DNA from 4 places in the Aminobacter sp. GW821-FHT11F06 genome. Region 2 is predicted to be linked to each of the others. Evidence: predicted binding sites of a transcription regulator. Region 2 holds the regulator's gene; each other region holds the start of a gene.
What was found. The regulator PhoB, encoded in region 2, activates phosphate uptake and scavenging genes when phosphate is short. The targets are predictions, from matches to a motif close to TGTCATNNANCTGTCAT.
Positions count from the first base shown of each region.

Region 1: the regulator PhoB is predicted to act here: its motif matches at 1,831-1,847, upstream of AC1RTB_RS04035 (RNA degradosome polyphosphate kinase).
Region 3: the regulator PhoB is predicted to act here: its motif matches at 1,824-1,840, upstream of AC1RTB_RS06155 (PhoX family protein).
Region 4: the regulator PhoB is predicted to act here: its motif matches at 1,137-1,153, upstream of AC1RTB_RS24535 (bifunctional 2',3'-cyclic-nucleotide 2'-phosphodiesterase/3'-nucleotidase).

Region 1 is NZ_JBXARL010000001.1:826,239-829,447, forward strand. Features, by position in the region: gene AC1RTB_RS04035 (RNA degradosome polyphosphate kinase) at 1-1,763, opposite strand, end outside; gene AC1RTB_RS04040 (zinc-finger domain-containing protein) at 1,968-2,216, shown strand; gene AC1RTB_RS04045 (FAD-dependent monooxygenase) at 2,233-3,209, shown strand, end outside.
Region 2 is NZ_JBXARL010000006.1:107,452-110,660, forward strand. Features, by position in the region: gene xylF (D-xylose ABC transporter substrate-binding protein) at 1-488, opposite strand, end outside; gene AC1RTB_RS15925 (ROK family protein) at 737-1,978, shown strand; gene phoB (phosphate regulon transcriptional regulator PhoB) at 1,975-2,664, opposite strand; gene phoU (phosphate signaling complex protein PhoU) at 2,687-3,209, opposite strand, start outside.
Region 3 is NZ_JBXARL010000002.1:355,041-358,249, forward strand. Features, by position in the region: gene AC1RTB_RS06155 (PhoX family protein) at 1-1,765, opposite strand, end outside; gene AC1RTB_RS06160 (phosphatase PAP2 family protein) at 1,906-2,601, shown strand; gene AC1RTB_RS06165 (helix-turn-helix domain-containing protein) at 2,680-2,925, shown strand; gene AC1RTB_RS06170 (SulP family inorganic anion transporter) at 3,009-3,209, shown strand, end outside.
Region 4 is NZ_JBXARL010000013.1:72,280-75,488, forward strand. Features, by position in the region: gene AC1RTB_RS24525 (Lrp/AsnC family transcriptional regulator) at 1-325, shown strand, start outside; gene AC1RTB_RS24530 (5-formyltetrahydrofolate cyclo-ligase) at 344-1,006, opposite strand; gene AC1RTB_RS24535 (bifunctional 2',3'-cyclic-nucleotide 2'-phosphodiesterase/3'-nucleotidase) at 1,246-3,209, shown strand, end outside.

The sequences.
Region 1 (3,209 bases), on a different contig from region 2:
ACCTGTGGCCTCAGGCAGCAGATGCCGCGCACCACAAGGTCGATCTCGACCCCGCTGCGGCTTGCATCGTAGAGCGCGTCGATGATGATCGGATCGACCAGCGCGTTCATCTTCATCCATATCTGCGCCGGTTTGCCGTTGCGGGCATGCTCGACCTCGTCGGCGATATGCTTGAGAATCCGGCTGCGCAGCGTGTAGGGCGACAAGGCGATGCACATCTCGTCCGTCGGCTCGGCATAGCCGGTGATGAAATTGAAGATCTGCGCCACGTCGCGCGCAATCGCCGAATCGGTCGTGAAGAACGACAGGTCGGTGTAGATGCGCGCGGTGATCGGGTGGTAGTTGCCGGTGCCGAGATGGACGTAGTTGCGCAAGCGCCCGTCCTCGCGGCGAACCACGAGCGACATCTTGGCGTGCGTCTTGAGTTCGAGGAAACCGAACACGACCTGCACGCCGGCACGTTCGAGGTCGCGCGCCCAGCGGATATTGGCTTCTTCGTCGAAGCGGGCCTTGAGTTCGACAAGTGCCGTCACCGACTTACCGGCTTCGGCGGCGTCGACCAGCGCGCGCACGATCGGGCTGTCGTTGGACGTCCGGTAAAGTGTCTGCTTGATCGCCACCACTTCCGGATCGATCGCCGCCTGGCGCAGGAACTGCACGACGACATCGAAGGATTCGTAAGGGTGGTGGACGACGAAGTCCTTCTCCCGGATCGCCGCGAAGCAGTCGCCGCGGTGTTCGCGGATACGCTCGGGGAAACGCGGATTGAACGGCGGGAACTTCAGGTCGTCGCGCGGGACTGCGACGATTTCGGAAATCTGGTTGATGGCCAGAGGCCCACTCAGAATGCTGACGCGGTTCGCCGCAACGCCAAGCTCGCCGGCAACAAATTCGCGCAATGCCGCCGGCATCTGGCTGTCGAACTCGATTCGGACCACCGACCCACGCCGCCGGCGCTTGAGTGCGGTCTCAAACAGCCGCACCAGGTCTTCGGATTCTTCCTCGACCTCGATGTCGCTGTCGCGGATGATCTGGAACGTGCCTGAGCCCTTGACCTCGTAGCCGGGGAAGAGCTTGCCGATGAACAGACTCACGGTCTCCTCGATCGGGATGAAGCGCACCGTGCGTTTGCGATCCGGCAGCCTGATGTAGCGGCGCAGGGCCACCGGCAGGCGCAGCAAGGCCGTCATTTCCTCACTATTCTTGCGGTGGCGCAGCTGTAGCGCGATGGAAAATCCGAGATTGGGGATGAACGGGAAAGGATGCGCCGGGTCGATCGACAGCGGCGTCAGGACCGGGAAGATCTGCTCCATGAAGTGGTCTTCGAGCCACTTCTTCTCATCCTTGGCAAGGTCGGTCGCCGAGATGCTCTCGATACCTTCGAGCTTGAGCAGCTCCATCAGGCTCGACAGGCTCTTCTGCTGGTCCTCCTGGAGGCGTTCGACCTCGAGCAGCAGCTGTTCGAGCTGTTGCTCCGGCGTGCGGCCATCGGGGCTGCGAATGGTGATCCCCTCGCGCACCTGCCCGGCAAGGCCAGCGACGCGGACCATGAAGAACTCGTCGAGATTGCCGGCCGAAATCGACAGGAAGCGCACGCGCTCGAGTAGCGGGTGGTTCGGGTTTTGTGCCTGTTCGAGCACCCGCCTGTTGAACTGCAGCCAGGAGAACTCGCGATTGACAAAGCGATCGGGGTTGCCGCCTACCGCATCGGTCGGCGACTTGTCGTTGACGAAATCGGTATGTACCGGCCTCAACTGATTCATATGCAACCCTTCCCCACCGCAGCGTTCCGCCGCTTATCCGGCTCAACTTATCCTCTGACAGGCAATTGCGACAGTTTCATTTCAGCATCTTGCAAACCTGCCGCTTATGATACAAACGCTTCCGATAACGGCGTCGCAAATCCCTTGGACGTGCAAAGGCGCCGTGGCATTCATGCGCGAAGTTCCTCAGAAGGGAAAAACACCATGGCCGGCGGCTCCATCCCCCACTTCCAGAACGATGCTGGACATGCCGTGATCGAGATCGGCGTCAAGGAATTCATGTGCGTGGGCGCCAACCCGCCCTTCGACCATCCGCATGTGTTCCTCGACATGGGCGCGGACGCCGAAAAGGTCTGCCCCTATTGCTCGACGCTCTATCGCTACTCGTCCAAGCTGAAGGCGACCGAGACACAGCCGTCAGGCTGCCTGTACGTCGTCGACCGCGCAGCCTGACGACAAAGCCGCGGTCATGCAATCGCGGCAGATCGTGATCGCAGGGGCCGGCATCGCCGGGCTCACTGCGGCGCTCGCCTTCGCAAGGCACGGCTTTGGCGTTCGCGTCCATGAACGCGCTCCGGTGCTTGAAGAAGTCGGTGCCGGACTCCAGATTTCTCCCAACGCCACCCGCATCCTCGACCGTCTTGGCGTGCTCGATCTGCTCAGCGCCTCAACCGTGCGGCCGGAAGCGATCGTGCTGCGCGACGCTGCAACCTTGGGAGAACGCGCGCGCGTTCCGCTGGGAGCCGCGGCTGAGCGGCGCTGGAAAGCCCCTTACCTCGTTGCTCATCGCTCCGACCTTCAAAATGCGTTGCTCGCACGGGTCGCGGAAAGCCCGCTGATCGAGGTCACCACCAGTTCCGAGGTCACCGATGTCGAGGCACAGGCTGACGGCATCAGGGTAGCGGTCATGCAAGGCGGCGTCGCCTCCAATGTCGAGGCTGTTTTGTTTGTCGCTGCAGACGGCGTCTGGTCGGCCAGCCGGCGGCTGGTCGGCCCGAACGAGAAGAGCCGCTTTTCCGGCGAACTTGCATGGCGCACGACCCTCTCCGCCGACGGTGATGTCGGCCGCTATTTTGCCGCCTTGAGCTCGCCGGCAATGGTGACGACCTTTCTTCACCCGGGCTTCCATCTCGTCGCCTACCCGATCCGCGCCGGCACCGCGATCAACCTCGCCGCCTTCACGCCGGGCAATTCGATCGCCGAGCAATGGTCGGGCGAGACCGACGCCGGTGCGTTGAAGCGCGCCATGCGCGGCACCGCTCCTCCACTCTCCAGGCTCATCGACGAAGCCGGGCCGTGGACGGTCTGGCCGCTGCATACAGTCGACCAGGCCCGCCCCTGGACCGCAGCGAGCGGTATCGCGCTGATCGGAGATGCAGCACACGCCATGACGCCCTTCGCCGCCCAGGGAGCGGCGATGGCGATCGAGGACGCCTACACGCTGGC
Region 2 (3,209 bases):
AAATCGGCGTTCGGATCGGCACCGCTGCCCTTGATGAAGACGTAGTTGCCCTCAGGCTTCGCGGCCAACACGCCCTTGGCCTGCATGCGGCCAACTTCCTTGTTGTCGAAGGTCAGGTAGAAGGCGTCCTTGTTTTCGATCAGGCGGTCATAGCCGACGACCGGAATGCCCTCGGCGACAGCCTTGTCGACGGCCGGGCCGATGGCCGATGCGTCCTGCGCCAGGATGATCAAGGCGTTGGCGCCCTGCGAGATCAGGCTTTCGACGTCGGTCAGCTGCTTGGCAGGCGACGACTGCGCGTCAGCCGAGATGTACTTGTCGCCAGCAGCCTCGATAGCGGCCTTCATGGCGGCTTCGTCGGTCTTCCAGCGTTCTTCCTGGAAGTTCGACCACGACACGCCGATGACCTTATCCTTTGCCGAAGCCACTGCCGAAAGCGACAGCGTCATGGCAACACCCGCCAGGATGGCGGTGGTAAACTTTTTCATTATTTCCTCCCTGCGCCCAACGGGCGCGCCTACTTCGCGATAGCCCATGGAGAAGCTCTTTTTTTCGAGCCTCGAAAAAATAGTGACTCAACGGCCAGCCGCTGTCAACATGGTTTCGCAAGGCCTTCCTAATTTTTTCGGAGCTCGAAATAAATAAAGACTTTTGGTGTCGGCTCTGCCAAAATGGCTAGGCGCGTAAGGGACTGCCGCTTAAGAAGGCAGCGCTTCGCCGGGAGGAAGACAAGCACATGTCGGTCGGCATACGTCACGACGATCTGAGGCGGCGCAACCGCGCCATGGTCATATCGGCAGTTCGTCGCGCCAGCCAGCCTTCGCGCACCGAAATTGCCGCCACAACGGGCCTCAGCCACTCCACCATATCGACGATTTCCTCCGATCTCATCGCCGAGGGCATCCTTGCCGAAGCCAAGGGCAATGAACAGACCGCAATGAAGCGCGGCCGGCCGCAGGTCGCCCTCGCCGTCGACCCCAAGGCTGCGTCGATCGTCGCCGTCGTGCTGTCCCTCAACAGCCTGTCGGCTGCCATCATCGATTATGCCGGCAACACCATCGTCGAAGACAGCCGCCGTCTCGTCACCCAGCGGATGCCGGCGCACGCATTGATCGACGAATGCGTCACCATGATCCGGGGCCTGATGGATCGCATCGAAACAACCTACGGCCCGGTGCTGCGCATCGCGCTCGCCGTCCAGGGCATCACCGATTCCGGCTCGCGCAAGCTGCTATGGTCGCCGATCACCCCGCATGACGACATTCCCTTCGCCGACCGGCTCGAACAGGAGTTCGGCGTGCCGGTGACGGTCGAAAACGACTGCAACATGATCGCCGAGGCCTTGCGCTGGCGCGACCCGGTCCGCTACCGCGACGACTTCATCGCCATCCTGCTTTCCCATGGCATTGGCATGGGACTGGTGCTGAAGGGTGAATTGTTCACCGGCACGCATTCATCCGGCGGCGAGTTCGGCCACATGATCCACCGCCCCGACGGCGCGCTCTGCCGCTGCGGCCGGCGCGGCTGTGTCGAGGCCTATGCCGGCAACTATGCGATCTGGCGCAATGCCCGTTTGGGCGATGAAAATGCCGAGCCGCTCGCCGATCTCTCCGACGAGGACATCACCGCCCTCGCCGACGCCGCCCGCGACCATGACGGTCCCGAGCGCGAAGCGTTCCGCAAGGCCGGCGAAGCCATCGGCTTCGGCCTGGGCTCGATGTTCGCGCTGATCGACCCGGCACCGCTCGCCTTCGTCGGTGTCGGCGCTGCCGCCTTCGACCTGATGGAGCCACACGTTCGCGCCGCCATCGCCAAGACGGCGGGCGGGCTGCATTCGAAGGCGATTTCCTTCGACACCGAGCCGAACGAAATCCCGCTCATCCGCCTGGGCTGCATGATGCGCGCGCTGCTTTACGTCGATCAGGAGATCTTCGCCGCCGGCACGACCCCGCGCAGTGCCGGGGCGGATGTCGCCTAATCCTCGCGGATGGCGTAGCCGGCGCCGCGGATGGTGCGGATCACGTCGGGCATGCGGCCGGTGTTGACCGCCTTGCGCAGGCGCCCGACATGCACGTCCACTGTGCGTTCGTCGATGTAGATCGTCTCGCCCCAGACATTGTCGAGCAACTGGCTGCGCGAAAACACCCGGCCGGGATGCCGCATCATGAACTCAAGCAGCCTAAATTCGGTCGGCCCGAGCTTGATCTCGCTCTTCTTGCGGTAGACGCGGTGCGACTCGCGGTCGAGCATGATGTCGCCGACCTTGAGGATCGACGACAGCACTTCGGGCTTGGCCCGGCGCAGCAAAGCCTTGACCCGCGCCATGAACTCCGGCGTCGAGAACGGCTTGACCAGATAGTCGTCGGCACCGGTCGAAAGCCCACGCACGCGGTCGCTCTCTTCGCCACGCGCCGTCAGCATGATGATCGGCAGGCGTTCGGTGTCGGGCCGCATCCTCAGCCTGCGGCATAGTTCGATGCCGGAGAGGGCCGGCACCATCCAGTCGAGCACCAGAAGGTCCGGCACGTTTTCCTGGAGCCGTATTTCGGCCTCGTCGCCACGCGTGACGACTTCGACCTGATAGCCTTCGGACTCGAGGTTGTAGCGAAGCAGCACGCCCAGCGGCTCTTCGTCCTCGACGACCATGATCTTGGGGGCGATCATCGGCTGTCCTTCATGTTGGAGTTCAGGTGGCCGAAACCGGCGACGTGGTTTCTTCAACCTTCGGCCGGTGGAGCGGCAGCTGCGTGCCGGTGACCACGAAATAGGCGTTCTCGGCGATATTGGTGACATGGTCTCCAATGCGCTCCAGGTTCTTGGCGCAGAACAGCAGATGCGTGCAGGCAGTGATGTTGCGCGGATCTTCCATCATGTAGGTCAAAAGCTCGCGGAACACGGCGTTGTACTGGATGTCGATCTTCTGGTCGTCGGCGCGCAGGTTCTTCAGGCCCTCGGCCTGGCGCGCGACATAAAGATCGACGACGCCCCGCACCTGGTCGAGCACCAGCTGTGCCATGGCATCGATCGAATGCGAAAGATTGCGTGGCGTCGGCGACTGGCCGACGGCGCCGACACGCTTGGCGATGTTCTTGGCAAGATCGCCGATGCGTTCGAGATCGCCCGCCATGCGGATGGCGCCGACCACGGCGCGCAGATCCTGGGCCATCGGCTGGCGCTTGGCGATCAGCGTAATCGCGCTGTTGTCGAGT
Region 3 (3,209 bases), on a different contig from region 2:
CGCGGAAGAACAGTTTTGAGGTGGCCCTCGCCTCGCCTTCGGTGTCGACCGCCCACAGGCCGTCAGTGCGGCCGGTGGCCTTGGGCGAGTTACCGTCGGTGGCGACCCAGAGGCGGCCGGCGGAATCGACGGCGCAGTTGTCGGGCATGCCGAACCAGCCATTGTGGGTCGTCGAGGTCGAGAAGGAGGCGCCGACTTCGGCGACCGAGGGATCGCCGCATTTCAGCAGCACTTCCCACTTGCCCTTGATGGCGGTGAAATCACCGCCATCCTCGATCAGCTCGATGATGTGGCCGAAGGCGTTTTCGGCGCGCGGGTTGGCGGCATCGACCTGGTCGGCCTTGCGCTTGGTGTTGTTGGTCAACATGACATAGACCTTGCCGTTGACGGCATTGGGCTGGATGTCTTCGGGCCGGTCCATCTTGGTGGCGCCGAGCAGGTCGGCGGCGCGGCGCGTCTCGATGACCACGTCGGCCTGGCTTGTGAAGCCGGCATCAGCCGTCAGCGGCCCCTCGCCCTGGACCAGCGGCAGCCAAACGAACGAACCGTCCTCGGCGAACTTGGCGACATAGAGCGTGCCTTCGTCGAGCAGGTCGAGATTGGCGGCGCGGTCGTTGGGGTTGAACTTGTTCTTGGTGACGAACTTGTAGACATAGTCGAAACGCTCGTCGTCGCCGAGATAGAACACGACCCGACCGTCGGGCGCGACGATCGATTCAGCGCCTTCGTGGCGGAAGCGGCCAAGGGCGGTGCGCTTCTTCGGCACCGAGTTCGGATCCTGCACGTCGACCTCGACGATCCAGCCGAAGCGGTTGGGTTCGTTCGGCTCCTTGGAGACGTCGAAGCGGTCGTAGAACTTGAACCATTCATAGGTGCCTTCGGGCACACCGACGCGCTTGTAGTTCGCAGCTTCGCGGTGATCGGCCGGCAGCTCGCCGCCGAAATAGCCGTGGAAGTTTTCCTCGGCCATGATGTAGGTGCCCCAGGGCGTCACACCACCGGCGCAGTTGTTGACGGTGCCGAACACCTTGGTGCCTGACGCATCGGCATTGGTCTTGACGCGGTCGCTGCCGGCGGCGGGGCCTGTCAGCTGCATCTCGGTGGTGGAGGTGATGCGGCGGTTGAGCTTGCCGTCGCGCACGACCTGCCACTTGCCGCCTTCCTTGCGTATCTCGACAATCGAACCGCCATGGGCGGCCATCTCGATGTCGACGCGCTTCTGGTCAGCCGGGGCGACATCGACCTTGCCCTCGACGATCTTGACGATGCCGGGGAACATCAGGTGCTCGTTGGTGTATTCATGGTTGACGACCAACAGGCCATGCTCGGACGAGCCGTCGAGCTCGATGTAGCCGACATAGTCGTTGTTGTAGCCGAACTGCTTGGCTTGGGCTTCCGCGGTCTGGTTGAGCGGATCGAATTCGGGCGCATCAGTGAAGATCGGGTCGCCCCAGCGCAGCAGAACGTCGGCGTCATAGCCTGATGCAACATGGTGCTTGTCGTCGATGCCTGCCTCGATCTCGTCGAAAACGAAGGCGGACGCTGTGGCCGCGCGGGCGTCGTCGGCGAGCAGGATGGCGATGGGGCTGACGGTTGCGGCAATGGCCGAGACGGCGAGCGAGCCCTGCAGGAAGCCGCGGCGGGAGAAACGCCTGGCGATGATGTCGCCCATGGTGCGGTTGTCGGTCGGGTTGTGGCCGGGACCGTCATTCTCCTCGAGCATGGAAGTGCGGAATTTGTGATCGCCTGGAGTGTGCTGGTTCATTGTCTGACCTCTGGCTGGTGTTCGGCTTGGGGTTCGCCGAGACCGCTAATCGGACGAGATAACAGCAGCATGACAGTTTCGCCGGAAATCCGCCTTGGTTATAGAGCCTCAACGACGGGCAACAAACGAACGGCAGGGCGATGCGGCAGACTTTGTGGAACAGGATTGGATTTTCGCTGCTTGCGGCGGGCATCATCATCGCCGGCGGACTGTGGGGATTCGTCGCGCTTTCCGAAATCGCCCGCGACACCACGCCGCGTGCCTTCGACACCGGCATATTGCTGGCCTTCCGGGTGGCTGGCCAACCCGACATTCCTATCGGCCCGGCCTGGCTCGCCGATGCGATGCGCGACGTCACCGCGCTCGGCAGTGCCTCGGTGCTGATCTACATCACCGCGATCACCATCATTTTCCTTGCTATGACCAGGCGCTGGGGCCTGGCACTGTTCGTGTTTGTCGCCGTCGCCGGCGGACAGGTGCTGTCGAGCGTGCTCAAGCTCGGCATCGACCGGCCACGCCCCGACCTCGTGTCGCATCTGGCGGAGGTGCACACGATGAGCTTTCCGAGCGGACATGCGATGCTGTCAGCGGTGGCCTATCTGACGCTGGCCGCGCTTCTGGCGCGCTTCCTGCCGGGGCGCCCAACGACGGTGTTCGTCTTCGGGATCGCCGTGCTGACGACGCTGATGGTCGGCATCAGCCGGGTCTATCTCGGCGTGCACTGGCCCTCCGACGTGCTTGCCGGCTGGTGCGCGGGCTTTGCCTGGGCGACCTTGTGCTGGCTGGTCAGCCGCGCCCTGCTGAAGGACAAAGGCGCCGACCAGGGCATGCGCTAGATATCAATACTAATGCGTGAGACATCACCATGAATGTATGATACGCTCATTCCGCGGACAAAGACGGGAACGTTTGACGTGATCACAGCCGCACAGATGCGCGCCGCACGAGCGCTGGCAGGCATCGACCAGAAGACCCTCGCCGAAATGGCCGGGGTTTCTGTGCCGACGATCCAGCGCATGGAAGCAAGCGAGGGCGTGGTGCGCGGCGTGGTCGACACGCTGACCAAGGTCATCCAGGCGATTGAAAATGCCGGGGTGGAACTGATCGGCGAAAACGAGACCGGCGGCCGGGGCGTGCGCCTGAAGAAGACGGCCGCTTGAGCCTGACGATCCGCGAGAGATAGTCGCGACGGCGACCGCCGACAGTTTTGCCGACGATCCCGCCGCTTGCTGCGGAATGGATCATGGACGCAAACCCTGAATTGGCCCGACACAAGAAGCCGACATTCGCCGAGCTTTTCACGCCCAAGCTGGTGACGGTTCTGCGCGAGGGCTATGGCGCGGCCCAGCTCAGGGCCGATGCGATTGCCGGGCTGACTGTGGCGATCGTGGCGTTGCCATTGTCCATGGCGATCGCGATAGCCTCGGGCGTGTCGCCCGACAAG
Region 4 (3,209 bases), on a different contig from region 2:
CGGCTATCACGCCAGGCTTTCGAACGCTGCACTCGGTCACCAGATGACGGTGATCGTGCATATCTCGCTGTCGGGGCAGTTCGAAAAGACGCTTTCGGATTTCGAGGTCGCGGTGAAGCGCTGCCCCAACATCCTGTCTTGCCATCTCATGTCGGGTGAGTACGACTATATCCTGCGCATCGCCGCGCGCGACCTGCCCGACTACGAGCGTATCCACAAGGAATGGCTCTCGGCGATGCCGCACGTCACCAAGATCAACTCCTCATTCGCCCTGCGCGAGATTGTCGATCGCACGGTCATGGGGATACGGCCGGATCTGCTCTGACTGCCCGAAGGCGCGGCTTCAGCGGATGATGCCTGCCTCGGTAACGATTTTGTCCATTGGAATGTCGTGCGGCTGCGGAAAGATCGTCGGAATACGCGCGATCTCGTAGCCTATGCCGATGACCAGGGCCTTTTTCGGCAGCGCGGCAAGGGTTCGGTCGAAGAAACCACCGCCATAGCCGAGCCTGTAGCCGGTAGCGTCGAAGCCAACGAGCGGGGCGATGACGATATCCGGGATCACTTCGGGGCCGGCGACCGGGACTGGTATGTTCCACACGCCTCGTTCGAGCTTGTCGCCTGGTGCGTAGGCGCGGAAGATCAGTGGTCGTCCCAGTTCGATCGCGATAGGCAGCGCCGACTTGCCGTCTCGCGCGTTGACCGATGCCAGCCATGGCCGCACGTCCGGCTCGCCGCGGAACGGCCAGTACAGACTGACCATCTTGCCCGCCACATCGCCGATGGCCTGGTCGAGCCCTTGCGCGATCAGGCCGGCCATGGCGGTGCGTGCGTCGGCGGGGATGGCGAGGCGGGCTTCGATCAGCCTTGCGCGCTCGGCCTTGCGCCAGCGCCTGACTTCCGGCCATTCCGGCGCGGGTGCCGCGCGGAATTCCGGATCAAGCTCATGCATGAAACACGGCGGCGAGGCGTATTGCGCGGGTTCTTCGTCGTCGAGATCGCCCATGTCGCACCTTTTTTGAGGTTTCGAGCACCGTCAAGTCTAGTCCTGCATGCTGGCTGCCTGTGGTCAACGGGCGACATCGCGCTGGCCGAACAGGTCGCAAAGCGCCTGGACCAATTCTTTGCCCACAGGCTGTCGCGCGGCTGTCATGCGAGTCGGCTGGACTCGCGCGGATTTTGGCGCGACATTTGATCTTTGGGACGCCGGCTAAATACTGTCAGTTCATTTCCTGGAGAATGAAAATGTCCAACATGGTTCACCCTATGTCTCGTCGTTCCTTTCTTGCCGGATCGGCCGCGGCGAGTGCGCTTGTGATGCTGCACCCGTTTTCGGCGCGCGCCCAGGCCAATCAGGCCCATCTGCGCATCATGGAAACCACCGACCTGCACGTGCACGTCTTTCCCTATGATTATTACGCCGACAAGCCGAACGACACGATGGGTGTTGCCCGCACAGCCTCGATCATCGACGCCATCCGCACTGAAGCTACCAACTCGATCCTGGTCGACAATGGCGACTTCCTGCAGGGCAACCCGATGGGCGACTACATGGCCTATCAGCGCGGCATGAAGGACGGCGACGTCCACCCGATCATCAAGGCGATGAACACGCTGGGCTATGATTGCTCGACGCTCGGCAACCACGAGTTCAATTACGGGCTCGACTACATGTTCAAGGTGCTCAACGGCGCCAATTTCCCGGTCGTCTGCTCCAATTTGACCAAGGGCGGACTGGCCGCCGACGCGACCAAGGACGAGCTGTTTCTCAAGCCTTACGTGATCCTCGACAGACAAGTGAAGGATGGCTCGGGTGCCGAACATCCGATCCGCATCGGTCTGATCGGTTTCGTGCCGCCGCAGGTGATGACCTGGGATTCCAGGCACCTGCATGGCAAGGCGATGACCCGCGACATCGTCAAGGCAGCTCAAGCCTGGGTGCCGCAGATCAGGGAACAGGGCGCCGATATCGTCATTGCGCTCTCGCATTCCGGCATGGGCACGCCGCAAGCTGCGGAAAACCTTGAAAACGCCTCCATTCTGCTTGCCGGGGTCGATGGCATCGACGCGATCGTCACCGGCCACAGCCATCTCGACTTCCCCGGGCCGAAATTCGACAAGGTCGACGGTGTCGACAACGCGAAGGGCACGATCAACGGCAAGCCGGGCGTGATGGGAGGCTTCTGGGGCTCGCATCTCGGCCTGATCGACCTGCTGCTCGAGCGCGACGGCAATGCCTGGAAGGTCATCAGCTCGACCAGCGAGGCGCGTCCGATCTCCAAGCGCGTCGACAAGAAGGTGGTGCCGACTGTCGAGAGCAAGCCCGAGGTCGAGGCGGCCGCCAAGGAGGAGCACGAGGCGACGCTCGCTTATGTCCGCACTCCGGTCGGCAAGACCTCGGCGCCGCTCTACTCCTATTTCGCGCTCGTTGCCGACGATCCGTCGGTGCAGATCGTGAGCCAGGCGCAGATCTGGTACATCAAGGACATGCTCAAGGACACGGAGTACAAGGATCTGCCTGTGCTTTCGGCTGCGGCTCCCTTCAAGTCGGGTGGGCGCGGCGGTCCGGATTACTACACCGACGTTCCGGCGGGTGCCGTGGCGATCAAGAACGTCGCCGATCTTTATCTCTACCCCAATACGGTGCAGGCGGTGGCGATCACTGGCGCGCAGGTCAAGGAATGGCTGGAGATGTCGGCCGGCATCTTCAACAAGGTCGAGCCCGGCAAGGCCGACCAGGCGCTGATCAATCTCGATTTCCCGTCCTACAATTTCGACGTCATCGACGGGGTGACCTACAAGATCGATCTGGCGCAACCGCCGAAATACGACCCCAAGGGCGCCGTGCTGAACGCGAGCTCGAACCGCATCGTCGACCTGATGTTCGAGGGCAAGCCAATCGATCCGGCGGCGAAGTTCGTCGTTGCAACGAACAATTACCGGGCTGGTGGCGGTGGCAACTTCCCCGAGATCAACGCCTCCAAGCTGGTGTTCGAAGCACCCGATACAAACCGCGACGTGATCGTGCGCTACATTGTCGATCAGGGCACGATCAACCCGACCGCCGATGCCAACTGGTCGTTTGCCCCGGTTGAGGGCGCATCGGTGATCTTCGAGACCGGTCCAAAGGCCAAGGATCACATAGCAGAGGTCAAGGCGGTCAAGATCGAGCCGGCGGGCGATGGCGCCGAGGGTTTTGCGAAATACCG